DNA from 4 places in the Paenibacillus sp. 3LSP genome. Region 1 is predicted to be linked to each of the others. Evidence: predicted binding sites of a transcription regulator. Region 1 holds the regulator's gene; each other region holds the start of a gene.

The links. The regulator Rex, encoded in region 1, represses fermentation and respiration genes when NADH is low (regulators of the CRP and FNR family bind a similar motif). The targets are predictions, from matches to a motif close to TTGTGAAATATTTCACAA.
Region 2: the regulator Rex is predicted to act here: its motif matches at 5,755-5,772, upstream of RW092_RS08420 (DUF2249 domain-containing protein).
Region 3: the regulator Rex is predicted to act here: its motif matches at 3,511-3,528, upstream of RW092_RS18485 (cytochrome ubiquinol oxidase subunit I).
Region 4: the regulator Rex is predicted to act here: its motif matches at 4,124-4,141, upstream of nirB (nitrite reductase large subunit NirB).

Annotation. Positions count from the first base shown of each region.
Region 1 is NZ_JAWDJI010000099.1:52-7,657, forward strand. Features, by position in the region: gene RW092_RS08145 (cell wall elongation regulator TseB-like domain-containing protein) at 133-618, opposite strand; gene RW092_RS08150 (amidohydrolase) at 679-1,977, opposite strand; gene RW092_RS08155 (redox-sensing transcriptional repressor Rex) at 1,974-2,618, opposite strand; gene dinG (ATP-dependent DNA helicase DinG) at 2,660-5,515, opposite strand; gene RW092_RS08165 (tetratricopeptide repeat protein) at 5,712-6,344, opposite strand; gene panD (aspartate 1-decarboxylase) at 6,898-7,281, opposite strand; gene panC (pantoate--beta-alanine ligase) at 7,281-7,606, opposite strand, start outside.
Region 2 is NZ_JAWDJI010000103.1:728-8,333, forward strand. Features, by position in the region: gene RW092_RS08390 (DNA polymerase III subunit alpha) at 1-2,057, opposite strand, end outside; gene RW092_RS08395 (YtrH family sporulation protein) at 2,169-2,498, shown strand; gene RW092_RS08400 (sporulation membrane protein YtrI) at 2,499-2,999, shown strand; gene RW092_RS08405 (YtpI family protein) at 3,116-3,415, shown strand; gene RW092_RS08410 (DRTGG domain-containing protein) at 3,478-4,812, opposite strand; gene RW092_RS08415 (YwiC-like family protein) at 4,865-5,605, opposite strand; gene RW092_RS08420 (DUF2249 domain-containing protein) at 5,839-6,072, shown strand; gene RW092_RS08425 (hypothetical protein) at 6,089-6,448, shown strand; gene RW092_RS08430 (DUF2249 domain-containing protein) at 6,448-6,684, shown strand; partial or broken gene RW092_RS08435 (SPASM domain-containing protein) at 6,726-7,061, opposite strand; gene ilvB (biosynthetic-type acetolactate synthase large subunit) at 7,179-7,606, shown strand, end outside.
Region 3 is NZ_JAWDJI010000212.1:1,125-8,730, reverse strand. Features, by position in the region: gene RW092_RS18505 (catalase) at 1-468, shown strand, start outside; gene RW092_RS18500 (ABC transporter ATP-binding protein) at 603-1,391, shown strand; gene RW092_RS18495 (hypothetical protein) at 1,394-3,049, shown strand; gene RW092_RS18490 (nitrous oxide-stimulated promoter family protein) at 3,051-3,431, shown strand; gene RW092_RS18485 (cytochrome ubiquinol oxidase subunit I) at 3,615-5,024, shown strand; gene cydB (cytochrome d ubiquinol oxidase subunit II) at 5,011-6,027, shown strand; gene cydD (thiol reductant ABC exporter subunit CydD) at 6,027-7,606, shown strand, end outside.
Region 4 is NZ_JAWDJI010000209.1:33,700-41,305, reverse strand. Features, by position in the region: gene RW092_RS18045 (Crp/Fnr family transcriptional regulator) at 171-887, shown strand; gene nirD (nitrite reductase small subunit NirD) at 1,183-1,530, opposite strand; gene nirB (nitrite reductase large subunit NirB) at 1,562-3,994, opposite strand; gene RW092_RS18030 (hypothetical protein) at 4,233-4,865, opposite strand; gene RW092_RS18025 (FAD-dependent oxidoreductase) at 5,121-5,687, opposite strand; gene RW092_RS18020 (winged helix-turn-helix transcriptional regulator) at 5,751-6,068, opposite strand; gene RW092_RS18015 (sugar phosphate isomerase/epimerase family protein) at 6,240-7,208, opposite strand; gene RW092_RS18010 (Gfo/Idh/MocA family protein) at 7,227-7,606, opposite strand, start outside.

The sequences.
Region 1 (7,606 bases):
AAAAATAAAGCCTAGTAGTTCTAACCCGAAATGCTACAATTTCTCAAGCCAAACATAAAAAACGGTTCCGCCATTCAGGCTCTTCGCCTAAACAACGAAACCGTTAGATATGATTCATTCATAGACTCCCCGTCAGCGATTCGGCAGGGTGAACACTTCCGGCAAAGCCTCGCCGGTCGTGAAACTGAAAAACCGGTAGTAATGGTGGTCCTTCTCTTTATAGAACAGCTGCCACACCAGTTGATTATTGTAAATGCCTGGCAGCAGCCGAACCACTCGGATCCCCGGCAACGATTGTTTGATAATCTCACGCATTTGGCTCTCGGACTTGCCATCAGCCAGTAGGCGTACCTCCGGATCATGTCCTTCCCGCAGCCAGACCATCATCTGACGACCGGAGGCATCTTCACCTTGTACGACCCAGATGACTTCATCCCATACCGACTTCCAAACTTTGTCGCCCCGGACGAGATCTGTCTCTTGCTTTGCCTGCTGAATGGCGGCTCTTTCGGCTTCCCACGTATCCTCATGAATGTATAGATAAAACCGGTGGAGACCCAGGAGCACGATCAACAGGATCACAAGGGACAGCAGGATCCATTTCGTTCGCTTCCTCAAGCTTCTCTTCCTTTCCCTTCCTATGCAAGCAGCCTCCTTCTGGAAACCGCGCGCCGCTCATTATCGTGCCAGCAGTCCCTCAAACGCCGCCTGCGCCTCGTAGCGGATACGTTCCTCATCCAGCGTCAAGCAAGCCCCGTGTTTGACAACCTGCTTGCCGTTCACCCAGACATGCTCCACGTCCTTGGCCCCAGCGGAGTAAACGGTATGGGAGATATAATCTGTTCTCGGCAGGAAATGGGCTTGCTCCGTGTTCAAGGCGATAATATCTGCCTTCATGCCTGCAGCCAGCTTGCCTGTATTTTGCAAGAAGACTGATTTTGCACCGTATTCCGTTCCCATCTTCAAGGCTTCCAGTGCCGGAACCGCCGTTGGATCGCCGGATACGCCTTTATGGATCAGCGCAGCCAAACGAATCTCCTCCAGCATATCCAGGTTATTGTTGCTCGCCGGACCGTCGGTCCCCAGCGATACCACTACGCCTTTCTTCAAGAGTTCAGGTACGCGGGCGACACCGCTGGCCAGCTTCAAGTTACTGCCCGGGTTATGCGAAATTGTAACTCCGTGGGCTGCCAAGATATCGATTTCCTCGTCGGTCAAATGCACCGCATGGGCAAGCAGGGTTGGGCGGGAGAACATCCCCAGCTTCAACAAATGCTCTACCGGACGGACGCCGTAATCGTTCACGTTCTGCTCTACCTCGGCGCGCGTCTCCGACATATGCGTATGCATTGGCAAATCGAGATCATGGGCAGCTTGCACAAATTTCTCGATGAAAGCCGGCGGGCAGGTGTACGGTGCATGCGGTGACATCATCGTGGTGATGCGTCCTTCTGCCTTGCCGTGCCAGTTCTGCGCAAACGCGATCGCTTCCTTGAGCTTCTGATCTTGCTCTTCCGGGGAGCACAAACCGATGGCCCCGCGCATCAGCACGGCGCGAATGCCTGATTCCTCCACGACTTTGGCCACTTCGTCCATATGATCGTACATATCCAGGAACGTCGTCGTGCCGCCCTTGAGCATTTCCAACACGGACAATGCCGTACCGGCATACACATCCGCTGCCGTAAATTTGGCTTCCATTGGCCACATTTTCTCCTGCAGCCAGGTTTGCAGCACCATGTCATCTCCGTAACCGCGCAGCAGCGACATCGCCGCATGGCCATGGGTATTGATCAGGCCCGGCAAGAATAACAACCCTTTGCCGTCCAAAGTCTCGGCGCCTTCCACGCCTTCCGGGCGCTCTTCCCCGATATAGCTGATCGTATCGCCCTCAACGAGCATATATCCGTGAACCACAGGACGATCCGCATCTAAAACGGCAAACGTCCCGTTCTTAATTAACCATTTCCGACTCATACGTTGCTTGTTTCCTTTCCGTTTTCCAAGTAGTAAGCCAAGCTCAGCAAATCTGTGGTGAAATCAGCCGCATGAATCCGAACTTCCGGCGGAACCTTCAGAATCGTTGGCGCGAAGTTCAGAATCGCACCGATTCCGGCGGCCACCAGCTCGTCCGCCACCCGTTGGGCTTCTGTATCCGGTACGGTGATGATGCCAATGCGGATATTTTTCGCCCGAACAGTTTCCGCCAGCTCTTCGATCGGCTGAATCGTAATGTTGTTGATCTGCTTACCGATTTTCGCCGGCGAAGCGTCGAACACCGCAACAATCTTCATATTATCCTTCAAATACGCATTATAATTCGAAAGGGCTTGGCCCAGATTCCCGGCGCCCACCAGCGCGACGTTAATCTGTTGGTCCAGATTTAAAATTTGTTGAATTTTCTCAATCAAATAAGCGACATCGTAGCCGATCCCCTTCCGGCCAAAATCGCCGAAATAAGCTAAATCCTTACGGATTTGCGCCGGATTAAGATCCAGCTTCTGTCCAAGCTCCTGGGAGGACACCGTTGGCACCTCACGGCGGCTGAGTTCATTTAAAAAACGCAGGTAAACCGGCAGTCTGCGGACGACAGCGTCCGAAATTTTATCTGACTTCATGCATTGTTCCCCCTATTCTCCATTACGATCTATGAAGCGGCTTAGGCTTCGGGATTTAACCATTCCGAGATACGCGGCACCATTTGAGTTAATGGCATATGCTCCATCTTCGGTCCTGGCAATGAGTATAAGAAATATTTTCCATAATATGATTCCAGGATCCGGGTATCATAAACGATCACGATGCCGCGATCCTGCGACGAACGGACAAGTCGTCCGAACCCTTGCTTAAAGCGAATGACCGCCTGCGGGACAGACAGCTTCATGAATGGATTCTTCTTCTCCCGCTGCAGACGTTCGCTCTTCGCTTCCACCAGCGGATGGTTTGGCGGCTGGAACGGCAAGCGTACAATTGCTAAACTGGTCAGCGCCTCGCCAGGGATATCCACCCCTTCCCAGAAGCTGCTTGTCCCGAGCAGCACCGATGCGCTGTTCCCTTGGAAGCGCCGGGTCAGCTTGGTGCGGCTGCCGCTGTCCATCCCTTGCCCGATCACCGTGATGCCTTCCGCTGCAAGCCGTTCTTTCAGCGGGTCATACACCTGCCTGAGCATCTTGTACGATGTAAACAGCACTAGCATGCGCCCCTGTGTCGCCACCGCGGCATCCGCCAGCGATTGAACCAGCGTGTTAATGAAATGATCATCCCCCACGCTGCCTTTCACACTTGGAAAATCGCGCGGAATCACCAGCAACGCCTGATCACGGTAATTAAACGGCGATGGCAGCATCGCGGTGATCAGCCGATCCTCTTCCGCTGCCTCCGTCAAGCCAAGCTGCTCAATCATATATTGGAACGATTTATCTACAGATAAAGTCGCAGACGTCATGACGACGCTCTTCTTCCGATCGAAGAAAAATTGCTTCAACTGAGCGCTGACGTCAATCGGCACCGCATACATTTGCAGCGACCGGCTGCGGAAGTTCCCGTTCGCTTCCATCCAATAGACGGTATCCTCGCTCTCTAGCTTCATGAAGAAGCGAAGCGCTTCCCGTTCTCCGGCTAAATCTTTAAACAACCCGCTAATATCGGTGATCAAGCTCTCCGCTGCATAATCGTCCTGCTCTTCTCGGATTTCGGACAGAAGGCGCTCCCCTTTCCGAAGCACGTCGCCGAGACCTACATAAATTTGATTCTCTAGCGCGGTCAACGTCTCCCAATCCTTGGGCTTGCGATTCGGCAGCAACCGGTACACGAACTGTCCAGGATCACCAGGGGCGGCGTCACTGCGGTCAGGCATTAAGCTGAACAGCAACTCGCTGAGCTTGTCCCAGCTCTCCTTCACATCCACCAGCGTAGGGAAGATTCCGTCGATGACCGAACACCAATCCGAGGATTTCTCTGCGGCTGACGCTTCGAGCGTGCTGCGGAGGTTGGCCAATTGCCCCGTCTTGCTGTCTTTATACAGCCGGGTCAGCGTATGCACAACCGTAAAATACTTCATATGAATCCCCAAATGCTTGCCGGCCACATCCTCTAAATGATGCGCTTCATCGATTACTAATCGCTCGTAGCCCGGCAGCAGCTGATGCCCCGCCTGGATGTCTGTAAATAGCTTGGAGTGGTTCGTAATCACCACGTCCGCGACACCGGCTTCGTGTTTTGCGCGATGATAGAAGCATTTGCGGAACCAAGGACAGGAGCGGCCCAAGCAGGATTCCGACTCACTGGCCACTGTCTCCCAAAAATCACCGCCGCGATTGCCGAGATTCAGCTCTTCGTCATCGCCGCTTTCTGTTTGGGTCAGCCATACGACCATTTGCGCGGCCGTCATCACCTCTTCTTTAGGTGTAGAGAAGTCTTTTCTATTTATTTTATGTTCAAATTTGCGCAAGCACAAATAATGCTGCCTACCTTTAAAAACGGCTGCACGAAACGGAAAAGGCACGACCTCCGTCAACAACGGCACATCGCGCTCTCTAAGCTGTTCCTGCAGGTTGATCGTGTGCGTGCTCACCATGACCTTCTCTTCATTCTTGACGCTGTGGTAAATGGCCGGCAGCAGATATCCCAAGGATTTGCCCGTCCCAGTTCCAGCCTCAACGAGCAGGTGCTTATCTTCCTCAAAAGCTCGCATGACCTCGTGTAGCATCATGTTCTGAGCTTCCCGTTCCTCGTACTGCGGCAATCGTTCCCGCAGCCGTTCTCGGACCTGCTCCATAAACTGCTCGAAGGTCACGTTCTCCAGCGGATTACGTTCCGTGCTGTCCCTTGGCGCTTCGATGTCGAGCCAATCTTCCACCTGCAAGGCGAATTGGCGGTAGTAGACATAGCCGTCTTCGCTTGGCAAAGCTTCCCGCTCTTTTTCCTGCACCATGGCATCAAAAAACCACCCGAGATCGCTGTCCTCACCGGCAAACAGATCTGCCAAACGCTGTAAAGTCAATAGCGGCAATCGGTCACATTCCTCCAAGCATTTGAGGAAAATCAGCGCTGTCGCCAATGCGTCACTGTCCGCCTGGTGCGGACGCTCATGCTCCACCTCAAACTCCGCCGCCACCATCCCTAGCTGGTAGGAAGTCAGTGAAGGGAACAGAATTTTCAGGAAATCCATCGTATCCAGAATCCGTCCTGTAAACGGCAAATACCCCGTCTTGTCCAAGGCGCTCTGCATGTAGTTAAAATCAAACGCTACATTGTGCCCAACCAACACGACGTCGTTAAGTAGTGGAACCATCTCCACCATCACTTCGTCCAGCTCTGGCGCATCCTTCACATCCTCTTCGGTAATGCCCGTTAACCCCGTAATAAACGGAGGAATCGGTACGCCCGGCTTAACGAAGGAACGATACACCTGAGAAATTGATCGATCCGGCTCTATAATGGCAAGTCCCACTTGAATGATTTCATCAGAGGACTGGTTACCCGTCGTTTCAAAATCAAGCACAGCATATTTCATTGCAATTAGATGTCCCTTCATTCCAGTCTCTTTACAGCATAACAGAAGATAGCCAATTTGAAAATTAATACAAACCATATCTGTAATAAAAATCACAAAATAAAACAAGCGATGCGCCGCCGTAAGCGGGGGTTCGCATCGCTTCCAAAACATGCCGTAATAAGTGCGTGAATTTCCAAGTCAATGAGCGATAAATCTACAATAACGACGTCAACTCGGGACCGTAATGGAGTTTCCCTGTACTGTTCGCACAGGCCTCCAAATTGGCCAACGGCTCGGGTAAGGACGGATCATGGTGGTGAGCCAACTTGAAGTACTCTTTTGCCTTGTCAAATACGCCCTTGTGCGCCTCAATACACCCCAGCGCGTTGTAGATAATAGAACGCAGGCGCTTATTTGCAGCCTTTTCCAGCACGATCCAGAAATGCTTGGCGGCTTTGTCATATTGCTTGAGGTGCAGATGGCACATCCCCAGATAGGTCCGGGCTAACATGCTGTCCGTAAATTGCTTCACCACCTGCTCGAATTGGGCAGAAGCCTGGGGAAACATCAGCAGCTTGTAATATCCTTGGCCTTTCACAAAGGCGGGGTCATCCAATTCAGGAAGATCGGGAATTTCTCTGGACTCCAGACTTCGGAACGCATGGCGTAAATATCCCATTTTCTCCTCAAAGCTCAACCATTCCTCGATAATGCCGTCACTCATATGCTGAAGCAGGTTCCACTTTTTCGCAAGTTCCTGCTTCTGGGCTTGGCCAGCCAAGGGGTATTTCCTCGTGATTTCGTCCAACATCTCATTCATTTCCGCAAACACATGCTGAAACATCATTCGCATCCCCCCTAACGAAAATGAAATCAGTCCGAGCCTTACGTACATTTTTTGTTTCGCGGGACGATTTCATTCCGGCAGGGAGGAATTACACTTTTTGAGGGATGGATCTCTGGGGGTCATGTGGAATTGTATGTGGAATTGTATGTGAAAAATCAAGTACATTTCAGCGGTTGTTGCGGCTTACACCCCAATGTACTCGAAATTTCATGTACAATGCGGTGTTTTTGCCCTCTTGGGGCGGAATGTACTCGAAATTTCATGTACATTTAGGCGTTTCCCGGGCATTTCGCCTAATTCTATATGAAAAATCATGTATATTGGCGAGGGATTGCGAACTACAGTCAGATTATGTGCGAAAAATCAAGTACATTGCGGTGGTTGTTGTTGCTCACAGCCCAATGTACTCGAAAAATCATATACATTTCGGTGACATCAGTATAGTGTAACGCGGACACACCATATTTAAACACACCAAGGGCCCGGCAAAAATGCCGAGCCCTCCTTCTATGGCTCCTTCGTTACGCCGAAGGTGCCTTATTAAACAACCGATTTAGCGGATCATGGCGTGGAGTTCTTGATGCGCCTTTTCCACCGGCTTGTTGTTTTCGTCAACGAACACGACGGTTGGCTTGTGGCTGCGGACTTCTTCCGGTGACATTAGAGCATAAGAAATAATGATGACATTATCACCAGGTTGCACCAGTCGCGCTGCTGCACCATTCAAGCAAATCACGCCGCTGCCGCGAGGTCCAGGAATCACGTACGTTTCCAGGCGGGCGCCGTTATTGTTGTTGACGATTTGAACCTGCTCGTTCTCCAACAGATCGGCAGCCTCCATCAGATCCTCATCTATAGTAATGCTGCCCACGTAGTTCAGGTTCGCTTCCGTCACGGTGGCACGGTGAATTTTCGATTTCATCATCGTTCTATACATTACGGGTTCACCCTTTTCGTTAAAATTACGTTGTCGATCAACCGCGTTGTTCCAAATTTGACGGCAACGGCGATCAACACCCCTTTTTGGCGGCCGGCTGCATCAACACGTTCATCCTCTGCCAAAGGCGACAATTCCGGAAAATCCGAAACTTCCACATAATCGATATTCGCCAGCGGTTCAGCGCTGATCTTCTCGCGGATTTCCTCCCGCAGCTCCCCTGCGGTAACAGGAGTTTGCCCCTCTGCCTTAGCCCTTGCACCCTCAAGACTGCGGGATAAAACAAGCGCTGCCTGCCGTTCTTCCGGACTCAAGTATACATTTC
Region 2 (7,606 bases), on a different contig from region 1:
GCGATCTGCATGATCTGCTCCTGGTAGACGATGATGCCATACGTATCTTTCAAAATCGGCTCCAAATCCGGATGCGGATATTCCACGGAGATTTGCCCGTGCTTGCCAGCGATGTACTTCGGAATAAACTCCATCGGCCCCGGGCGATACAATGCCAGCAGAGAGATGATATCCTCGAACACCGACGGCTTCATCTCTTTCAGCACCCGGCGCATGCCCGTAGACTCCAGCTGGAATACGCCGGTCGTCTCCCCGCGCCCCAGCATCTCGTACGTGGTCGGATCGTTGTCCGGAACCAGCCGGAAATCAGGGGCATCCCCCGACTGCTCCTTAATCCAGTTCATGCAGCGCTCGATGATGGATAAGGTGCGAAGGCCGAGGAAGTCCATTTTCAGCAGACCGATCGCTTCCAGGTTTTCCATCGAATATTGCGTTAACGCCGTATGCTCGCTGCCTTCCTGCAGCGGAACGGCATCGGTTAACGGATCGCGGGAGATGACCACCCCGGCCGCGTGGGTCGAGGCGTGCCGCGGCATGCCTTCGACTTTCATCGCCATGTCTAGCAGTCGCTTCACCCGCTCAGACCCGTCATACATCGCTTTGAGATCCGGGCTTTCCTTTAACGCGCGTTCGATCGTCATGCCCAGATGTCCGGGAATCAGCTTCGCGACTTTGTCTACTTCGCCAAATGGCACATTCAACGCCCGCCCTACATCGCGGACCGCCGCGCGCGCCGCCATCGTACCAAACGTGATAATTTGCGCGACATGCTCTGCCCCATATTTGTCAACCACATAGGCAATGACTTCATCCCGCCGCTCATCGCTGAAGTCGATATCGATATCCGGCATCGTCACCCGTTCCGGGTTCAAAAACCGTTCAAACAGCAGATTATATTTGATCGGATCCACATCGGTAATCCGCAGCACGTAGGCTACCAAGCTGCCCGCTGACGAGCCCCGTCCCGGACCAGTGGCGATCCCGTTCCGGTGAGCGAAGGCGATGAAGTCCCACACGATCAGAAAATAATCCGAGAACCCCATGCTGGCGATGATCTCCAGCTCGTACCGCAACCGTTGCTCCAGCTTCTCCCGCTCCGCCGGGTTACGCCAAACATCCAGCTCGCCATAGCGGTCCACCAATCCTTGTTGACATAGCTCTGCCAAGTAACTGCCTGCGGTATGCCCTTCCGGAATCGGTCGATATGCCGGCAAAATATGTCGGTCGAACTCCAACTCCAGCTCACAGCAATCGGCAATTTTCGCGGTATTGGCATACGCCTCCGGCAAGTGAGGGAACAACTGAGCCATTTCCTCCGCGGTTTTCAGATAGAGCTGATTGGTGTGCATTTTGAGCCGGTCCTCGTCATCCACCGTTTTCCCTGTACCTACACAAATGAGTACGTCCTGAACCTCGGCGTCTTCTTTGCTTAGATAATGGGCGTCATTGGTGACAACCAGCTCGGCACCGATTTCTCCCGCCAGTTGGACTAGAAGCGGATTCACCTTCTTCTGCTCCGGGATGCCGTGATCCTGAAGCTCCAGGTAGAAATCCTCGCCAAACGCCGCCTGATAACGCAGCGCCGCTTTCTTCGCTTCCTCATAATGACCGCGCAGCAGATGGAACGGAACTTCCCCGCCCAAGCAAGCGCTGAGGCAGACCAGGCCCTCGCGATGCCGCTGCAGCGCATCCCAGTCGATTCGCGGCTTATAGTGGAAGCCTTCGAGATGACCGATCGAGCACAGCTTCATCAGATTGCGGTAGCCGGTTTCATTCTTAGCCAGCAAAATCAAGTGATGGATCGGCTGATCCTGCCGGCTCCCCCGTTCCTTGCGCGAGCCTGCCGTAAAATAGACCTCACAGCCGATAATCGGCTTGATGCCGTGTTTTTTACACAATTTATAAAAAGGAACCGCGCCGTACATGACCCCATGATCCGTCAGCGCCAGCGCCTTCATGCCGGATGCCGCCGCCTTGGCGACGAGATCCTCAAGCCGGGCTGCTCCGTCCAGCAAGCTGTATTCGCTATGTACGTGCAAATGAACAAAGCTGTCCATGCGATCCCTTCCTTTCCATCGATTTATCTCTAATATTTTATCATACATAGGCATTGCCCGCCCATAGAATGGTAGAAAGACCGGACAAACCTCGGAAAGGGGCAAGCGCGCATGAGCACGTTTTTGACCAAAGCGGTCATGGATTTCTTTATCGCCTTCGGAATTGTGGTGGGAGGCGCCATGGTTGGCGGCATTGGCGCAGTCGTATCCCTGCAGCCTCCGACGCAGACGATGCTGGACATTGCCGACCGCATTAAAATATGGGCGCTGGCGGCCGCAGTTGGCGGAACCATCGACCCGATGCGGGTCATTGAAAGCAATTTTTTTGACGGGAACCTGTCTCCGGCCATCAAGCAGATCTTGTACCTGTTGTTCGCCTTTCTTGGGGCGCATATGGGTTCGGAATTGGTGCGCTGGATGTGCGGGGGAGGACGGGGATGAATGAAGGACGACGCGAAACAACCGAAGCTTACGGGCTTTCGCAGGTTTATGCAACTCACCGCCGTGTTTATTCTTGGCATGGTTACCGGCAGTATCGTATATAACGTCATTTATCAGACCAGCTACAATTTGCTGTGGATCCAGAACAAAGACCTGACGATCCAGCTGCATCAAGCCGAAGAGGATATTCGGACGCTCAAAAAATACAACAACCGTTCCACGGTCATCAAAGAGATCAAGGTGCGTGTGGAGGAACGTGATCCGCCGCTCGATTCGCTGGCAGTAAAGGAGGTCACCGAGCAGCTTCATAACGAGCTGGAGGTGTTGCGGGGGCGGAATATTTTTGACATCGACTCGGATGCCAAAATGGCCCGCACGCTGTTGAACCGGAAAATCTATGTTGTTCGTGACAAGGAATACACCATTCAAATCAAGACGATGCTGGTGAGTGACGGGGTACTTCAGGTTTGGGTGGACATGCGGCCCTATATTCGTCTCTAGTAAATCATGCTAAAATAAGAGAGATTTCACTTGAGACAGCAAGTTTTGCAGGAATCGACGTGTGTTGCTGTCCAAGCACGTATCCACTCTATTGATTAAAGGAGTACGGACCTCTTATGATCCAAACGATCCAAACCATTCTTTACGTGATTTTGATCATCAGCTGTGTAGGCTCGGTCTTCTTCAGCTTTAAGTCCCGGCGTTCGCTTGATCCGAAGACGCGGGGAATGGCGGCTGCCAAAATGAACATCTGCATGGGTTTGATGTTGATCGTCCTGGCCCTCATTCAAATGTTCCTGTTTAGCGGTTCGACGCTGCGGGTTGTCATCGGCGCTGTGTTTATGGTGCTGGGGGCGTTTAACATTTTCGCCGGCATCCGTAACCATGGCTTATATGCCCGACGCAAAGAGGGATAACCTTGCGGCCCAAGCCGTCAGGCTATCCCTCTTTGTACTGCAGGATCCTTCGCTTCTCCTGCTCAGGCATGGTCAATGGACTGCAGCGTCATGACCGCCTTCGAGACCAGCGAATCCTGATAGGTTAATATAATCTCCAGTTTGCAAGCCCGGCGGCTCATCTCCAATAACACAGGGGTGATGACCACCGGGTTTTCAATTTGTACCGGGCGAACGAAATAGGTCGTCAGGTTATCGACCACAAAGTCGCCGCCACTGGCGTCTTTGGCCGCACGAAGTCCGGCTTGCGTCATCAGCGAAGTCAAGACCCCATGCGAGATCGTCCCCAAATCGGTGGCCATCTGTGGTGTAATCATTCCGCGGAAGAACAATTTCCCCTCTTCGTCCCGTTCCTCGGCAAACCCGTTCCACATTAAGTGCTCAAACGTTTCGCCCAGCTGCGGCTGATTTCGTACGTCCCGCATCGCTTGCAGCACCTCGCGGCGCGTCACCGACGAGACCAGCTTCCGGTTGCGATCCACGACAGGCAAGAAGTCGATCCCTTCCCAGACCATGATTTGCGCGGCGGAAGCGAGCGAGGTCTGCAGGCCAACGGTGATCGGATGGCGGGTCATGCATTTCTCAATCGGCTGATCGCCGCTTAGCTCTTCGACGTTCTTGCGGCTGACGATCCCGATAACTCGGTTCCACTCGTCCACCACCGGAAAATGCTGATGTCCCGTCTCCAATGACAACTGGTCAAAATCAGAAATGCTGCTGGTCGCCTTCAGCATACTCACCCGCGGCTTGCGGCTGACGATGTCTTCGACCAGCATAATTTTCTTCTTGATCAAACGGTCGAACAACGCCCGGTTAATCATCGATGCGACGGTAAACGTGTCGTGGCGCGAGGAGATGATCGGTAAGGCCAGCTTGTCCGCCAGCGTCTTCACTTCACGACTCGTTCCGAAGCCACCGGTGATCAATACCCCGGCGCCTTGTTCCAAGGCAAGCGAATGGGCATTGTCGCGGTTCCCGATGATCAGCAGGCTGCCAGCGTCGATGTATCTGGCCATGGCATCGATTTTCATCGCGCCAATGACATATTTGTTCAGCGTTTTGTTGAGTCCTTCTCCGCCGCCCAGCACATGGCCTTCGACGATTTCCACCACATCGCCAAAGGTCAGCTGATCCGAGATGTTGCGCGGCTTCTTCTCCACGCGAACGGTGCCGATCCGTTCCTTCGTGATCACGATCCCGAGATTTTCCGCTTCTTTCACCGCCCGGTAGGCGGTGCCTTCACTTACCCCCAGCGCTTTGGCCAGCTTGCGCACGGAGATTTTCGTTCCAATCTTAAGTCCTTCGATATGTTGGAGCAGCTGTTCGTGCTTTGTTACGCTTTCTTCCGGTCCCTCCAACTGTTATACCCCCCTGCCCGAATCTGTACTATTCTGTATTCATTATACACATTCAGGCGTAGGTCATCCAGAAGGCGGCAAGAACGATAACAGAATAGACAATTTCCAGCATGCCGGACTGCTTGGCGGTAATCCCCGTTCGCGGGAACCAGGCCGCTCTGGCCAGCAGGATCAATGCGGCAATCCACAGCGCCGGTTGGAGCTGCCATACGGCCAAGGCCAACAGCAGAACATGGTAGACTACGGAGTAAACATAGAATCGCTTATTATTCCGTTCGCGAATGATGGTTTTCACGTAAAAAGCAGTGCCTACAAAATACAACGTGCTGATTAGGAACAGTTCCGTGGCGAGCCTAAGATCGGTACCTCCTCCAAGCTGATACGAGATAAACACCATTAAGCTGAACTGCACAATTGCCGCAATATCGTTCAATAATGCACGTTCACGCTTTTGCTTGGCATAGATGGCATTCACCACAAACAGCGGCACGAACAGCAGAGCCAATTTCAGCACCTCGGGCCGAAGCAGGATTAATGCGAGCGCCGCAGGGACCAACAGCGCACCATAGAACAGCAAAGGCTTGCGGTATCGGTCGGCTTTGACCTTGGTCTTGGCTGTTCCCATCCGAATCCATTGCAGCAAAGGAAACATAAACAGATAAATAAGCAGCCAGCACACAAACAACAAACTGTGGATCGCCCCGGGGGTAGAGGCGAGCATGCCAAACAGAAACGGAACGATCAGCATAGCCCAGGCACCATGTTGATTCGGGATGTAATCACGGACGCGCATGTTATCAGTTCCTCCTTCTCATCGTGAGCCGTCAACTTCAAATTACGCACATTATAATCGCTGGGCATCAGCACCTAAGTGACAGAAATCACTTGATTCATGGCAGCTTCCGGACAAATCCGCCGAGAAATTTTTGGCGGGTTCTCATCTTGTGACTGATATCACAATCCCGCCTCGGTCCGTTGCTATAATGGGGGCGAATCGTAAAATTTAAACATTTAGGAGGACTTCCCATGAGTCAATTCAAAGCTACTGTCAACGCCACCGAATATCCGCCCCAGCTCAAGCATAAGACCATTTTCGCAACCTTTAATTCTCTGGAGCCGGGGGAAGCGATGCTGCTGATTAATGACCATGACCCGGTACCGCTCCGTTTTCAGTTCGAGGCCATGCATCCCGGCGGCTTTACTTGGGAGTACATTGAGCAAGGACCGGAGATGTTCCAGGTGAAAATCGGCAAAAACTAAACGGGGGGAATGCCCTATGGCAACAATTACGGTTGTCGATGAGAAAACGATTCAGATCGCCGTCGAGCTTGAGGATGCGCTAAGGATGATCGAGGAAGCCGAAAGCAATCTGGAACGCTATGCCAGTGAGATCCTCACCATCGCCGAAAAAATGCCGGAGTTTCAATATACCTATTTCTGTTTCTATGCCTACGACACCTCCGCTTTGTTCGAAAAAATGCTGGGGATCGATCCCAAGCAGTATTTGTCCTTCTCGCTGGATGCGCCGGATTCGTTTTTCTATACGCTGTACGGCGGCATGAAGGGACTTAGCGGCGCAGCTCGGCTCTGCCAAGCGTTTGCCGCAGAACGGACGGACCTGGAGGTGAATCTATAATGGCCAACCAAATCGTTGAACTCGACGTTCGGCCGATTCTTCGCCGCGGCGAGGAGCCGTTCAGCGTCATCATGGACACCGTTGGGAAGCTGCAGGAAGGCGACAGCTTGGTTCTGCACGCCACAATGAAGCCGGTCCCGCTTCTGAAGGTGCTTGAAGGTAAGGGCTACCGTCATGAATGCGAGCAGCTGGCAGAAGATCATTGGAAGGTGACATTTGAACCGATGCAAGCTTAAGTTTTTGCAGAACAAGAAAAGGAGGCCGCTCGGCCTCCTTATTATTTTTGTTGTTGTGAAAATCCTCGTGGAATATATGCGCAATACGGATCGCTCTCCAAATAATCGCCGGTAACCGCATAAGCCCTCGCTCTTGAACCTCCGCACAGCTCCTTAAATTCGCAGACGCCGCATTTTCCCTTCAGCAAGGATTTGTCCCTCAGCTCCCGAAGGATCGGTGAGTTCCGATAAATATCCACCAATGAAGCGTTCCGGACATTCCCGCAGCTAACTGGCAGAAACCCGCTTGGATACACCTCGCCAATGTGACTAATGAAGACGAACCCGTCTCCGTCATTTACACCTTTCGGCGAGCGGCCGAGCAGATCTTTACGTTTGGGCGCTGCCTCCCTGCTTTCTCCAGCCAAGGCGTCCCACGAATTATGACTGGGATCACTCCACAAGCGAATCTCCCGCGATAAAATAGTCAAAATTCCACCGGGAGGTCTGACCTAATGAGAAACATCCAAGAATCCAAGTTAACCTCCGCCCGAAGCGGAGCGGAGCTGTTAATCGATTGCCTGCTTGCGGAACAGGTCGATACGATCTTCGGATACCCGGGCGGGGCAGTGATTCCTATTTACGATGCGCTGTACGATTGCCGAGAGATCCGGCATATTCTGACCCGGCATGAGCAGGCAGCCGTACACGCGGCGGACGGCTACGCCCGCGTGACGGGGAAGGCGGGGGTTGCGCTCGTCACCTCCGGACCAGGGGCAACCAATGCGGTCACAGGGATCGCCAACGCCTACATGGACTCGGTCCCGATAGTCGTGCTGACCGGTCAGGTGTCGACTGATCTGATCGGTCGGGACAGCTTCCAGGAGGTCAATATTTTTGGCATGACGATGGACGTGACCAAGCATAATTATTCCGTGATGGA
Region 3 (7,606 bases), on a different contig from region 1:
TTGTTCTCTTACCCGGATACCCAACGGTACCGGCTGGGTGCGAACTATTTACAAATCCCGGTGAACTGCCCGTATGCTCCGGTTCGAAACCATCAGCGGGACGGCTTCATGAACGTGAAGCAGGATCCATCGCCAATCAATTATGAGCCGAACAGCTTCGACGCCACTCCGAAGGAAGATCCGGCTTACCGCGACAGTGTAGTGCCGGTCAGCGGACACATCGGCCGGGAGAAAATCACCAAAACCGACGATTTCACCCAAGCGGGCGAGCTGTATCGAAGCTTTACGGCTGAGGAGAAAGATCATCTAATCTCTAACCTGGTGAACGATTTGAAACAGACCCCGGAGCAAGTTCAACTGCGCGCGGTGTGCAACTTCTTCCGAGCTGACAAAGAATACGGTATGCGCCTGGCACAAGGGCTTGGCGTAGATATCAGCGGCTTTATTCCATCCAATGTCCAGGGATAATCGATATCCCTTTTATATAAAGAAGGCATCTTCCGAACCGTTAGGATCGGAAGGTGCCTTTTTGTGTGAAGATTTCAGCTCCGGTCGTAAGGAAATGTATGGTAAACTGAGGGCAGTAGAAAGGGGCTGAATCGATGACGACGACAATGAATCCTGTGATTAAGCTGGCGGATTTACGCATGAGCTATGGGGGACATCACGTTTTGAACGGGGTGGATTTGGAGGTGTATCCGGGCCAGATTATCGGCTACATCGGACCCAACGGGGCAGGGAAGAGCACGACCGTCAAGATTATGCTAGGCCTGGTTGAAGGGTATCAAGGGGAGGTCCGGGTCTTTGGGCAAAATCCCGGCGACGGCGATGTCAGCTACAAGAAAAGGATCGGATACGTACCGGAGATCGCCGAGCTGTACGATACGTTGACCGCTTCTGAATACTTGACCTTCATTGGTGAACTGTACGGCTTATCCGCCGATGACGCCGAGATGAAAGCTCGGCGAATGATGACGGAATTTGGTCTTGGGGACGCCTTTAACTCCCGAATTTCAACTTTCTCGAAGGGCATGAAGCAGAAGGTGCTGCTGGTTTCCAGCCTGCTGCATAATCCGGACGTGCTGTTCCTGGACGAGCCGCTGAGCGGACTGGACGCCAACAGTGTCATGGTCGTGAAAGAAATGCTTGCTCTCTTGGCGGCGCAAGGCAAGGCGATTTTTTACTCTTCTCATATTATGGACGTGGTTGAGAAGATCAGCAGCCGAATCGTTCTGTTGGACGGCGGCCGCATTGTGGCCGACGGCAGCTTTGATGAGCTAAAGGCTCAGAACCATGAAGGATCGCTGGAACAGATCTTCAACCAGCTGACCGGGTTTAACGAGCATCAGGATATTGCCAGCCGGCTTGTCTCGATCGTGCAAGGGGTGTAGCGATGAAAGAGATGAAGAGTTTGCAGGTGTTGGACCGGTTTCGCGGATTATTCGAGAAGATAGGCGTGGAATATCCGGTGATGCGCCGAATCGTTCAGGTGAAGCTGGCGATGGATGCGAGAAGGATGCCTACGCTGGCCAAAAACTCAAATAAGAGGCGAAAGCAGGAACCAGAGGACAGCAACCAGTTTCTCCGCTCTCTGTGGATGTATGTCCTGTTTGGCGGACTGAGCTCGATGTTCGTGCTGATGGGGGATAATCTGCTGTTTCAGATGAGCATCTTGTTTGGCATTATGATGTTTATGGTGATGACCTCGATGATCTCCGATTTCTCCTCGGTGCTGCTAGATATTCGGGATCGAAGCATTTTGGCGACGAAGCCGATTAACCGCCGTACGCTCACGATGGCGAAGACGGTGCATATCTTTATTTACCTGTTCTTTTTGACCGGAGCCATCGCGGTGATTCCGCTGGCGGTTGGATTAATTCGGCAGGGGATCGGGTTCTGTGCCCTGATGCTGCTGCAGCTCATCCTGATGGACTTGTTGATCGTGGTGCTGACCGCGCTGTTGTATTTGGTCGTGTTGCGGTTTTTTGACGGCGAGAAGCTGAAGGATATGATCAATTACGTGCAAATCGGGATGACGATCACAATTGCGGTAGGTTATCAGGTGTTGGTCCGGCTGTTCGACTTCACGGAGATGGACATCGTCTTCAAGCCGGCGTGGTGGCAGTACTTGGTGCCGCCGGTATGGGTTGGCGCTGCATTTCAATCGCTGCTTCATCCGGGCGAAGGGATGACGTATGCCGGGCTGGCAGCTCTGTCCGTAGTTGTTCCGCTGGCCGCCTTCCTGCTGTATCTGAAGCTAATGCCGGCTTTGGAACGGAACCTGCAGAAGCTGGCGGAACCCAGCGCGAAGAGCGGGCAGCGGTCGGGGAAGATGCTGCGCCGAATCTCCGATTGGCTTTGCTCCTCGCCGCAGGAGAGCGCTTACTTTCGCTTTACCTGGTCAATGTTGGGAACGGAGCGCGAGTTTAAGCTGAAGGTGTACCCTTCTTTGGGCTTCTCGATCGTGTTTCCTTTCATCTTCCTATTCTCGAATGGACTTGATCAGGGCTTGGAGGGGATCTCCGGTTCCCGGTCTTATTTGTTTATTTACTTTAGCGGGATTATGCTGCCATCACTCATCATGATGCTGCGTTATTCCAGCCGATATAAAGCGGCCTGGATCTACCGGACTGCTCCGATCTCCGGCGAAGCGTCCATTTACAAAGGAGCTTTGCTGGCGAGCTTGGTTCGGCTCATGTTGCCGTTATATGTGATTGAGGCGGTGATATTTGCCGTGCTGTTCGGAGCGTCCATTATTCCGGACTTGATCGTGGTGGGATTGGCAATGTTTGCTTTCGCGATTCTTTGTTTCCTATTCATTCGCAAGGGACTGCCCTTCTCCGAACCCTTCGAAGCGGCGGGGCAGCAGAACCAAAGCTTTGTTGTCATGGGATTGATGCTGCTGCTCGGCGCATTTGGCGTGCTGCATTGGCTGGCAACGACGCTTCCGTTTGGGGTTGTGGCCTACGGACTGCTCATGATCGCGGTAACGTGGCTGGGATGGAGACTGGCCTTCCAGACGCGGGGAACGCAGAAGGTGACAAGATAAGATGGCCATGCTTAAGAACGACGGGCCGCGAATTCGCCGGGAAAAGATCACCGTGACTCGGATGATCGCGCTATATTGCCGTAAGGAACATGGGGACAGGGAACGAACTCCTAGGCGTGCTGCGGTTCATCATCCCGCCTCCGTGTGGTTATGCGACGAGTGCGCTGAACTTCACCACTATGCCGAGCAGCGGCTGGACCGCTGCCGGTTCGGTGAAGGGAAGACCACATGCCTGACGTGCCCGGTGCATTGTTATGCGCCGATCCAGCGGGAGCGGATTCGCCGGGTGATGGCTTTTGCCGGTCCGCGGATGCTTTGGCGGCACCCAGTGTTAACGCTGAGGCACCTCCTTGATGGCGTGAAGAAAGGCCATTCACAGTAATTTCATAAATTGGACGACCCTCAAAAAATGTTGATCTGATGCGGGTTTCAGGTCAATATTCGGAATTGTGACATATCTCATGTGATTTCTGTCACAAAATTATTACTTTTTCCCCGTTCGTTTTCATGGATCAGTGATAGAATTCACATTAGATAATAATTATTTGAAAGTAGGGGAAAAGAAATGCTGGATCCGATTGTGCTTGCTCGCCTTCAGTTTGCGGTGACAACGATTTTCCATTTCTTCTTCGTACCTTTGTCCATCGGCCTGGTGGTGCTGATCGCCATCATGGAAACGATGTACGTTGTGAAGGGCAAAGAAGAATACAAACGGATGGCCAAGTTTTGGGGGAAACTGTTCCTTATCAACTTTGCGGTAGGGGTCGTGACGGGGATTCTCCAAGAATTCCAGTTCGGGATGAACTGGTCGGATTACTCTCGCTTTGTTGGCGACGTATTTGGTGCGCCGCTGGCGGTGGAGGCGCTGTTTGCCTTCTTTATGGAATCAACATTTATTGGGCTGTGGATCTTCGGTTGGGATCGTTTGTCCAAAAAAGTGCACCTGTTGTGTATTTGGCTGGTTGCTTTAGGGACGACCGTCTCGGCGTTCTGGATTTTGGCCGCGAACTCGTTTATGCAACGTCCGGTTGGTTTCGAGATCAACAACGGCCGCGCAGAAATGAACGACTTCTTCGCTCTGATCGGCAACGGGCAATTGTGGGTGGAATTCCCGCACACGGTGTTGGGTGCTTTTGCCACAGGCGCTTTCTTGATCGCTGGGGTCAGCGCATATAAGCTGATGAAACGTCAAGATGTGGCGTTCTTCAAAAAATCGTTCACGATCGGCATTATCGTAGCCTTGATCGCTTCGTTCGCTACGGCGATGTTTGGTCACCAACAAGCGCAGTACCTGGTGAAGACGCAGCCGATGAAAATGGCGGCTTCCGAAGGGCTATGGGGCAAGTCGGGCGACCCTGCTCCTTGGACGCTGTATGCTCATATTGATTCAAATGATCAGAAGAACAATTTTGAGATTAAAATTCCTTACCTGCTGAGCTTCCTGTCTTACAGTAAGTTCTCCGGCGAGGTGAAAGGCATGCACGAATTGCAGGCCGAATATGAACAAACCTACGGTCCTGGCGACTACATCCCTCCGGTACGGACGACGTTCTGGAGCTTCCGGATTATGATTCTCGCCGGCTGCTTGATGATCGTGCTCGGGTTGTACGGTACGTATTTGGCATGGCGCAAAAAACTAGAGCAGCCAAACAACAACTGGTTCTATAAAATGATGCTGTGGTCGATTTCCCTGCCGTTTATCGCCAATACTTCAGGTTGGATTATGACGGAGATCGGGCGTCAGCCATGGACGGTATTTGGCTTGATGCAGACAGCGGACAGCGTATCGCCAAGCGTCACAGGCGGACAAATTCTGTTCTCCTTGATTGCCTTCACCCTCATTTATGGGGCACTTGGCGCGGTGATGGCGTACTTGTTCGTCAAAGTAATCAAGAAAGGACCAAATGAGATTGCTGCCGCCAGCCGTGATCAGGTCGGGGATCCATTTGGTAAGGAGGGATATCATGTCTCTTAATGAGCTTTGGTTTGTCCTTGTCGCGGTGTTGTTTGTGGGGTTCTTCTTCTTGGAAGGTTTCGACTTCGGCGTGGGAATGAGCACTCAGTTTTTGGCCAAGAATGATATGGAACGCCGGGTTCTGATCAACTCGATTGGCCCGTTCTGGGATGCGAACGAAGTTTGGCTGTTGACCGCCGGGGGCGCGATGTTTGCCGCTTTTCCGAACTGGTACGCCACGTTGTTCAGCGGCTACTATACACCGCTTGTCGTTTTGCTGCTCGCGTTGATTGCGCGGGGCGTTGCCTTTGAGTTTCGCGGCAAGGTGGACAGCGGCAAATGGAAAGGCACCTGGGACTGGGCGATCTTCCTCGGCAGCCTGTTGCCTCCGTTCCTGCTGGGCGTTGTGTTCTCCGGCCTGCTGAAGGGCTTGCCGATTGGCGAAGACATGGAAATGAAGGCCGGACTGTTTGATATGGTGAACCTGTACACGTTGATCGGCGGGATCACGGTTGTGATGCTGTGCCTCGTTCACGGGCTGCTGTTTGCCTCCTTGCGGACGACCGGCAGCTTGCAAGAACGTGCCCGTAAGCTGGCTCACAAGCTGCTTATTCCGCTGGCCGCCCTGTTCGTGATCTTTGGCGTGCTGACGTACTTCGAAACCGACGTATTTGAAGTGCGCGGCTTGCTGATCAGCCTGGTGGCTGTACTGGGCGTCGTTGCTTTTGTCCTGGCAGGCTGGTTTATTCGTAAGCAAAAAGACGGCTGGGCGTTTGGCATGACCGGTGCGATGATCGCTTTGTCGATTGCTGCGGTATTTGTGGGGCTATTCCCACGGGTGATGGTCAGCTCGATTAGCGATGCGTTCTCCTTAACGATCGATACCGCTTCTTCCGGCCACTACTCGCTGAAAGTCATGACGATCGTCGCATGCAGCTTATTGCCATTCGTGTTAGGCTATCAAATATGGAGCTATTTCGTATTCCATAAACGCGTACACGAGAAGGAGCATTTGGAATATTAATGGGACGCGGATTAATGAAAATTGCGGGGATCAAGCAGGTCATGATGATCATGGCCTTGCTGACCCTCGTTCAGAGCTTTGCAATCATCTGGCAGGCCAAATGGTTGGCGGAGGTTGTCTCCGCCCTGTTTGCCGGGGCCAAGCTGCAGGAACAAGCCGGCGGGGCCGGCTTGTTCCTGCTTGCTTTTATCGTCCGTCAGGGCTGTGGAATGATGGGGCAGAAAATAGCGTATGCTTTTGCCGAAGAGACGGGACGAAGCTTGCGGGAGCGGGTGCTGGAGAAGTTGTTTCAGCTTGGACCGCGTTATGCCGGGACCGAAGGGACCGGGAACTTGGTAACGTTGGTGCTTGAAGGGGTGACCAAGTATCGCAATTACTTGGAATTGTTCTTGCCGCGCACGCTGGCGACGGGTATCACCCCCATTTTGATCTTGGCTTATGTGTTTAAGCTCGATCTGGCTTCCGGGATCATCCTGACGATCACGATGCCGATTCTGATTGCCTTTATGATCCTGATCGGACTTGCAGCGCGCAAACAGACGGAACGGCAGCTGAAGTCGTACCGGACGCTGTCGAATCATTTCGTGGACTCGCTGCGCGGGCTGGAGACGCTGAAGTTCTTGGGGCGCAGCAAATCGCACATCACATCCATCGACCGGGTTAGCGATGCGTACCGGTCGGCGACGATGAAGACGTTGCGGGTTGCCTTTCTGTCTTCGTTTGCCTTGGACTTCTTTACGATGTTATCCGTCGCTTCGGTGGCGGTCAGCCTGGGCCTTCGATTGGTGAATGGGGAGATGGTATTGCTGCCGGCCTTAACCGTACTAATTCTGGCGCCGGAGTATTTCCTGCCCGTTCGGATGGTAGGTGCAGACTTCCATGCTACCCAAGACGGGAAGGCCGCAGGCGAAGCCATGAACGAGATCATTGCTGCCGCGGATGAGGAGGCAGCGAAGGCGGCACCGGTTCCTGCAGGAATGAACTGGACGTGGGGGCCGGAAAGCACGCTGAGCCTGCGCGGGATTGGAGTCGTTCACGAGGAGGAAGCGAAGCCTTCCTTAGCCGAGGTGAACCTGACGTTGGGCGGTATGGGCAAAATCGGCATCATCGGCGAAAGCGGGGCTGGCAAATCGACGTTGATCGATGTGCTTGGCGGGTTTCTGCGGCCCACTTCGGGACGGGTTGTGCTGAACGGGACGGAGTTGGGGGATTTGACGGCCCAGGGCTGGCGGGAGCAAATCACCTATATCCCGCAGAAGCCGTATATTTTCAGTGGGACGTTGGAAGAGAATATCCGCTTTAATGCGCCGGAAGCGACGCGAGAAGAGGTGGAACGCGCGGCGGCAGCTGCTGGTCTGGATGGGCTCGTGCTCAGCTTGCCGGGTGGATTGAACGAGCAGATTGGCGGCGGCGGCCGGCCTCTGAGCGGCGGTCAGGAGCAGCGTGTGGCGTTAGCCCGGGCTTTGCTTAGCAAGCGGCCAGTCATTTTGCTTGATGAACCCACGGCGCATTTGGACATCGAGACGGAATATGAGCTGAAGCACACGATGCTGCCTCTGTTTGAAGGGAAGCTGGTAAT
Region 4 (7,606 bases), on a different contig from region 1:
GCCAGTTTATTAATTTGCACCGTTTTTAGCGTGAATATCCGATTCGACATAGTGAAATTTCTCACAATGTTCACTTTTTCGGGCTTTATAGCCCCCAAAAATTAAAAAAAACCAGTTATAATTAATTTAAAATTTTCAGAAAAATTTGGAGCACAAAGGGGAAATCGATGATGAGTGAAATTGTGAATGCCACCCTGCCCCGCGGCAATACGAGCTGTTTTTCAGAGCAAAACTTCAATCGCCTTCTCGTTACGATGAAAGACAAATCTTATCCCGAGGGGACACATTTGTTCTGGGAAGGAGACTATTCCGATAAACTGTTCTACATCAAGCGCGGCCGCGTGAAGTTGACGAAATCGACAGATGAGGGCAAAGAGTTGATCCTCTACATGTATGGTGTCGGCGATATGGTTGGGCAAGCCGATCCGTTCTTCAGCTCGAAGCATAGTTTTACCGCCGAAGTTATCGAAGACTGTGAAATCGGTATTATTGAGCAGAAGGACCTGGAAATCATGATTTGCCAGCATTGCGATTTCGCCATCGATTTCATGAAATGGATGGGCATCCATCACCGTTTGACGCAAACCAAATTCCGCGATTTGATGATGTACGGCAAACCGGGCGCTTTGTGCTCGACCTTGATTCGCTTGAGCAATACGTACGGTGAACCGCACGGAGATGCAATTCTGATCAATAAGAAGATCACCCATACTGACTTGTCCAACATGATCGGGGCAACGCGCGAAAGTGTCAACCGGATGCTAAGCGACCTGCGCAAAAAAGAAGCGCTGGACTATGAGAACGGGATGATCGTAATCAAAGACCTGGTCATGCTGCAAGATATTTGCCACTGCGAGCTGTGCCCGAACGAAATCTGCCGTATTTAACCGCCTAGTACTCGCCCTATATACGGCGTTAGTTCCGGTGTATTGAACCGTCCCATGATTGGAGGGCGGTTTTTTTACTTTCCTCCCATCGCGCAAAAAAATCCCCCAATCCTCTTCGCTACCCAATGAGGTTGGGGGATACTTGTGTGGTTATGCGCCCTATGCTTTCTTGCGCACGGTCGAAATGAACCAATATGCCATGCCGACGAATACCGCACCGCCCCCAAATCAAACTTGCCTCATGCTTCAAAAATAGCGCGGCGACCTTCCGATCACCGCGCTGTCAATAGCCGCACTACGCTTGCTGCAAAGCAGCAGCGGCAATGTAGACCTGTTCGTCCTCCACCTTGACCGGGAACATCGTGACCTGCCCGGTATCCGGTGCTTGAACGAGCCCGGTGGTCAGGTCGATTTTCCAATCATACAACGGATCATACAGATAATGACCCGATACGATCCCCTCGGCCAGCGGTCCGCCCTTTGGATGCGGATTTTGGTTCAGCGCCGCAAAAATCCGGCCATCCGATGTTCGGAACACGGCAATTTGCAGGCCGGCCACTTCCACGACACGCCCGATTTGCGGCAGAAAATCCTCCAAGGCACCAACAGGATAAAACGTTTCGCCCTTACTCTCCATACTCATGCACCATGACCCCTTTCTCCAGGACGCTGTATTACAGCTGGCTGCTCACTTCTAACGAGTGATACAATTTGCCAAGCTGTTCGTTGTCGTTCAGCACTTTTTTCCATGGATCGGATACTTGCTTCAAAGCAAATTCAATCCGTTCCATCAGCGCTTTGCGGTTCTTCACATCGTCAACGATAACCGAGCGGATATGTTCAAGGCCCATCCGTTCCACCCATTCCGACGTTCTCTCCAGGTAGTTGCCGGTTTCACGGTAGTACTGCATCAGCGCGCCGCACACTTCAATCAATTCTTCATCGGTTTTCACCTTGCACAGCGAGTCCGCCAAGCGCGGCTTGATCCCGCCGTTACCGCCAATGAAGACCTCCCAACCGCCGTCATTGCCAACGATCCCGATATCTTTGGTGCACGACTCGGCGCAGTTACGCGGGCAGCCGTTAACCGCCATCTTAAATTTCGCCGGGAAGTCCAGCCGCTCGAATTTGCGCTCCAGCAGCGCGCCCATACCCATTGAATCCTGGGTGCCAAAACGGCAGAACTGCGAACCAACGCAGGTCTTTACTGTGCGCAACGATTTGGCATAAGCATAACCTGACGGCATATCCAGCTCCGCCCACACCTTCGGCAGGTCCTCTTTCTTCACGCCGATCAAATCCAGCCGTTGTCCGCCCGTGACCTTGACCACCTTGACATTGTATTTCAACGAAACATCGGCGATTTTCTTCAGATCTTCCGGCGTCGTGACGCCGCCGTACATCCGCGGCACCACGGTATACGTGCCGTCCTTCTGGATGTTGGCATTCATCCGTTCGTTGACGAAACGCGAAGCTTTTTCATCTTCATGGGTATCCGGGTAGATCATGCCCAGATAGTAGTTAATCGCCGGCCGACACTTCGAGCAGCCTTCCGGCTGCGTCCATCCGAGCACATTCATCACTTCTTTGGTTGTCTGCAGCCCTTTCGCTTTAATCTCGGCAACGATCTCGTCCCGGCTAAGCGTAGTGCAGCTGCAAATCCCCTGTTTCGCCGATTGGGTAAAGCCATCACCAAGCACATATTGCAGGATCTGCTCGACGACCGGTTTACAGCCGCCGCAAGATCGAGTCGCTCCGGTGCTCGCTTTAATCTCGTCGACCGTCGTCATCCCTTGATTTACGATGCAGTCTACGATCGTGCCTTTCGTCACCCCGTTACAGCCGCAGACGATTTCCTCATCGCTCATCGTTTCGACCGATGCCTTCTTCTTGGTGCCGCCGCAGCAACCCCCGCCCATCAGCGATTCGTACAACTCATCGGTCATCTCCGCGCCTTGCTTAATCAGCTTCTGCAGCTCAGCCGAATCTGTGATATCCCCGAACAGCACTGCCCCAACCAGCTTGCCGTCCTTCAGCAAAATTTTCTGATAGGTGCGTTTCCACTCGTCCTTGCTGACGATCACCGTATGCTCCGGTCCATCGATAAATTCACCGGTGGAGAATACATCCACGCCGGAAATTTTGAGCTTGGTCGATACGACCGAACCCTCATAAGGCGCGGTATCCACGCCGCTGATATGCTTCGCCAACACCATCCCCTGCTCGAACAAAGGCGCAACCAGACCGTAACAAACCCCGCGGTGCTCCGTACATTCCCCCACTGAATACACGCCTTCAAGCGAGGTTTGCAGATAGTCGTTCACGACGATCCCACGGTTCACTTCGATGCCGCTGGCTTTAGCAACCGCAACATTAGGTCGGATCCCCACAGCCATAACAACGAATTCTGCCTCCAGCTCCGTCCCGTCGGCAAAGCGCAGGCCGCGAACCCGATGGTCGCCAAACAGCTCCGTCGTTTGTGCGCCCATCTTAAATTTGATCCCTTGCCGCTCCAACTCTGCTTTCAACATGCTCGCTGCCTGATGGTCTAACTGGCGTTCCATCAGATCTTCCATCAAATGCACAACCGTCACGTCCATCCCCAGTTGCACAAGACCTTTGGCCGCTTCCAATCCCAACAGTCCACCGCCAATGACGGCCGCCTTCTTGTAGGTCTTCGCCGCCTCCAACATTTGCTTGCAGTCCGCGATGTCACGGAAGCCAACGACCCCTTCCTTATCGCTGCCTGGAATCGGCAAGATCAGCGAATTGGAGCCCGTTGCGATCAGCACTTTATCGTACGGGACGCGCACCCCATTTTCGGCGACGACCTCTTTGGCTTCGGCATCAATCCGCTCCACTGCAGTTCCGAGATGCAGGGTGATCCCGTTCTCTTTGTACCAGTTCAAATCGTTCAGCACGATATCGTCCAGCGTTTTGCTGCCTTCCAGCACATATGACAGCATAATCCGATTGTAGTTCGGATGCGGCTCGCTTCCGAATACCGTAATGTCAAATTTCGTAGTCAACTTCAGGATTTGCTCTACCGTGCTGATTCCGGCCATTCCGTTACCGATAACAACTAGTTTCTCTCGTTCCATTCCCATATCTTTAAAATGCCTCCTCCAATAAACACCTGGTCTCATGCGACTTGGCGATAGTTAAAATTTGAAGTTATCCCATGCTCCCAGTATACTTTTCAAATAAGGAGGACTTTGTGATTCCGTTCACATTAATTGTGAAAATTTTAACATAGTTTTGTCATAACTTTTTCAATATTCTATTAATAGATCCGCTCTCCCGGATGATTACCAGGATTACGGATCTCTAAGTTACATCGTACTTCTATTGCGTCCCCAAGCTAATCTCCACGTAGTCTTGCGGCTTTAATCTCATATCCAGGCCATTATCCAGCAGCTTCTTCCCATTCACTTTCAGGATCCATTGCTCGTCCTGCTTAGGGGTATAGCCGCCGACGGAGATAATTGATTTATGGTTGGGATTAAACTGAACCATTCCACTGTGCTTCAGGAGATCTCGAACGGTGGTATTATCACTGTATTTATGGACAAAATATTTCTTCTGACCGCCCCCGTCGATAATCAACAGCAAGGACGCCAGCGGTGAGATCGCTTCATAGCTGTCCACCGTCTTGACGTAAACCAGCAGCTTGTCACCCATTTGCAGCTCCTGATCCCAGTTGGTAGAGGCCAGTTCCTTATCATTTAGCCGGGTCCCCCATTCCAACGCCGAATCCAGCGACACCTCCCCCACCGATTGAATGGCGGACTGGTCCTCTGTAAATTTGACAATCCCGCTGCTTGCCAAGGCATGACGTACCGTTAACCCGTCGATATAATCAAAATGCAGGTTACGCGTCACATCTGGGATAAAGGTGCCACCATCAATCATTAATGTGATATCGTGGGGGTGTTCTACTTCTGTTGTCTGCGTCTCCGCTGGTGTCGGTTGATCCATAATCTGGCCGCGGGCGCACGCCGACGCGATTATGATTATAGTCAGTCCTGCCATACATCCAACGAACCATCGCCATCTGTTAAACATAGCCGCCCTGCCTTTCTCCTCATCATTTTCCCAACTTCGGCCAGATCGTATTCCTTCTTCTTAAGCATACCGGACAAAGTGCAGGTTCTCAAATTTCAGGCTCCCTGATGGATATTGGCAAAATAAAAAGGCCCCCGTCATCGGAGGCCTGTTGTATGTTCAGATGTCTTACTTAAGTACGTCGTGATCAACGTAGCGTTCGCCATTCATTTCGCTAATCAACTCAATCGCGACCTTCGCACCGTCGCCCGCGGTGATGATCGTATGCACGCTTACCCCGGCAACCGTTCCTGCTGCCCAAATGCGTGGAATGCTCGTACGGCCTTGGCCATCCGTAGCAATCACCGTTTTGATTCGAGGTTCGCGGCCTTCCTTCAGCTCCAAACCGATAGCGCTTGCAAGGTCGGTTAACGCGCCGGTGGCCAATATGATATGGGACGCTTCATAACTGCGACCGGATTCGGTCTTCACCGTAACCGTTGAACCACCGTTCGTATCGATGTCAGACACTTTCTCTTCAATGAACTTCGCGCCGAATTTCTCCGCCTGCTCCCGGCCGACCTTCAGCAAATCGGGTCCGGAAATGTCCTTCGCACCGTAATGATTCTCGATCCATGCCCGTTTGGTCATGCTGGAGTTGCTGTCCAGAACGAGCGTTTCTTTACCTGCCTTCGCCAAGAAAAGTGCTGCACTTGCTCCTGCAGGTCCTGCTCCAATAACAATTACATCAGCCACACGTACACCTACTTTCTATGATATTCCATGCCGCCCGCTCGCCGGTAACGGCATGTTCGTTGTTTATTTAATCCACTCTTCCGCCCAGGACTGCACTTGTTCCATAACGGGACGAAGCGCCCGGCCTTTCTCCGTTAGCTCATATTCAATCCGGACCGGCGTCTCAGGATAGACATGGCGAACCAGGATTCCTTCACATTCCAGATCCTTCATCCGCTCGGATAACATTTTATCGCTCATGGAAGGAATCTGATTCGAAATATCCTTAAATCGCTTGGGACCGTCCATCAGCGTTTTGATGATCAGACCGTTCCAACGTTTGCCTAAAAACGAAAATGCCGATTCAAATCGCGGACACATTGCCTGGGAATGCTCATCCATAAAATTCACCTCGTTATCATCGCCGACCTAAGGGCTGAAAGCTTACAATTTGTTAGTATATTTCATAATAGCATATTTATTGGAGGAAAGTAAGGGGGATGCCCGGTCATTTAAAAAAAAACGACCGCCTAGGCGGCGGCCGCTAGTATAGTATATTACGCTGGTTGTAACTTATACCCACCACATTTCGCCGGCAGAATCTTCCACCAACACCTGCTGGAGATTGCGTACCGCCTTCGTGAACCCTTCGTCGATCGACATCAGGCCGTCTTCATGCTCGATGCTGACAACATAATCGTAGCCATACAAGCGAAGGGCACTGATAATGTCCGCCCAAGTTTTCAAATCATGACCATAACCCACCGTACGGAACTGCCAAGCCCGGTCCTGCATCATCGTATAAGGCTGCATATCCGTAAGTCCGTAACGGTTCACGTTCACCGGATCAATCGTCGTATCCTTAGCGTGGAAATGGTGAATCGCCCCAGCCCGGCCAAGGATCGAGATCGCCTGCACCGGATCAATTCCTTGCCACCACATATGGCTGGGGTCCAAATTGGCGCCGATGGCTTCCCCAGCCGCTTCGCGCAGGCGAAGCAGCGTGGCCGGCGTATGCACGGAGAACCCGCCGTGCAGCTCCAGACCGATCTTCACATGATGCTCTGCGGCATAACGGCCCATTTCCGACCAATACGGAATCACCTTCTGGTTCCATTGCCAATCGAGGATCTCCTGGTAATCGTTGGGCCACGGTGCAACCGGCCAGTTCGGATATTTCGCGTCCTCGTGATCGCCGGGACAGCCGGAGAACGTATTTACCACCGGCACCTCCAGCAATTCAGCCAATTGAACGGTCTTGACGAAAGCGTCATGGAAATCTTGCGCCACCGCCTTTTGCGGGTGCAGGGGGTTGCCGTGGCAGCTGAGCGCACTGATCGTTAACCCGCGCGATTCCACCGCCCGTTTGAACTCCTCCCGCGCTTGTTTGTTTTCCAACAATACATCGGGATTACAATGCGCATTGCCAGGATAGCCTCCAGTCCCGATCTCTACAGCTTTTAGCCCTTGCGCGGCTGCCTTATCCAGCGCCTGCTCCAAGGGGAGTCCTCCGAACAATACGAGAAATACGCCTAATTTCATCTCCGGTCCCTCCCGTGATTAATCAAAATAAACCGTCTTACCCGTTCTCGCCGACTCGTAAATCGCTTCCAAAATTTCCGTAACAACCAATGCTTGCTCCGGCTTCACCAGCGGTTCCTTATCCTCGAGAATCGCTTGTACCCAAGCTCTTGCTTCACGTGTAGCTTCGGTCTCCTGTTTGCCCTCGAAGAAGGCAACGCCGCCCGAGCCCAAATCAATCTTCGTTTCATACAGGCGACTCAATTTCTCACCGTTGATGCGCAATCCATTGGTCATGTCCGCGCCGCCTTCCGTTCCGCACAGCAGTGTCTTGGCTTCGCCGATATCCACGATGTTGAGCGCCCAGCTCGATTCCAGAATGATCGTCGCGCCGTTCTTCATCGTAATGAAGCCAAATG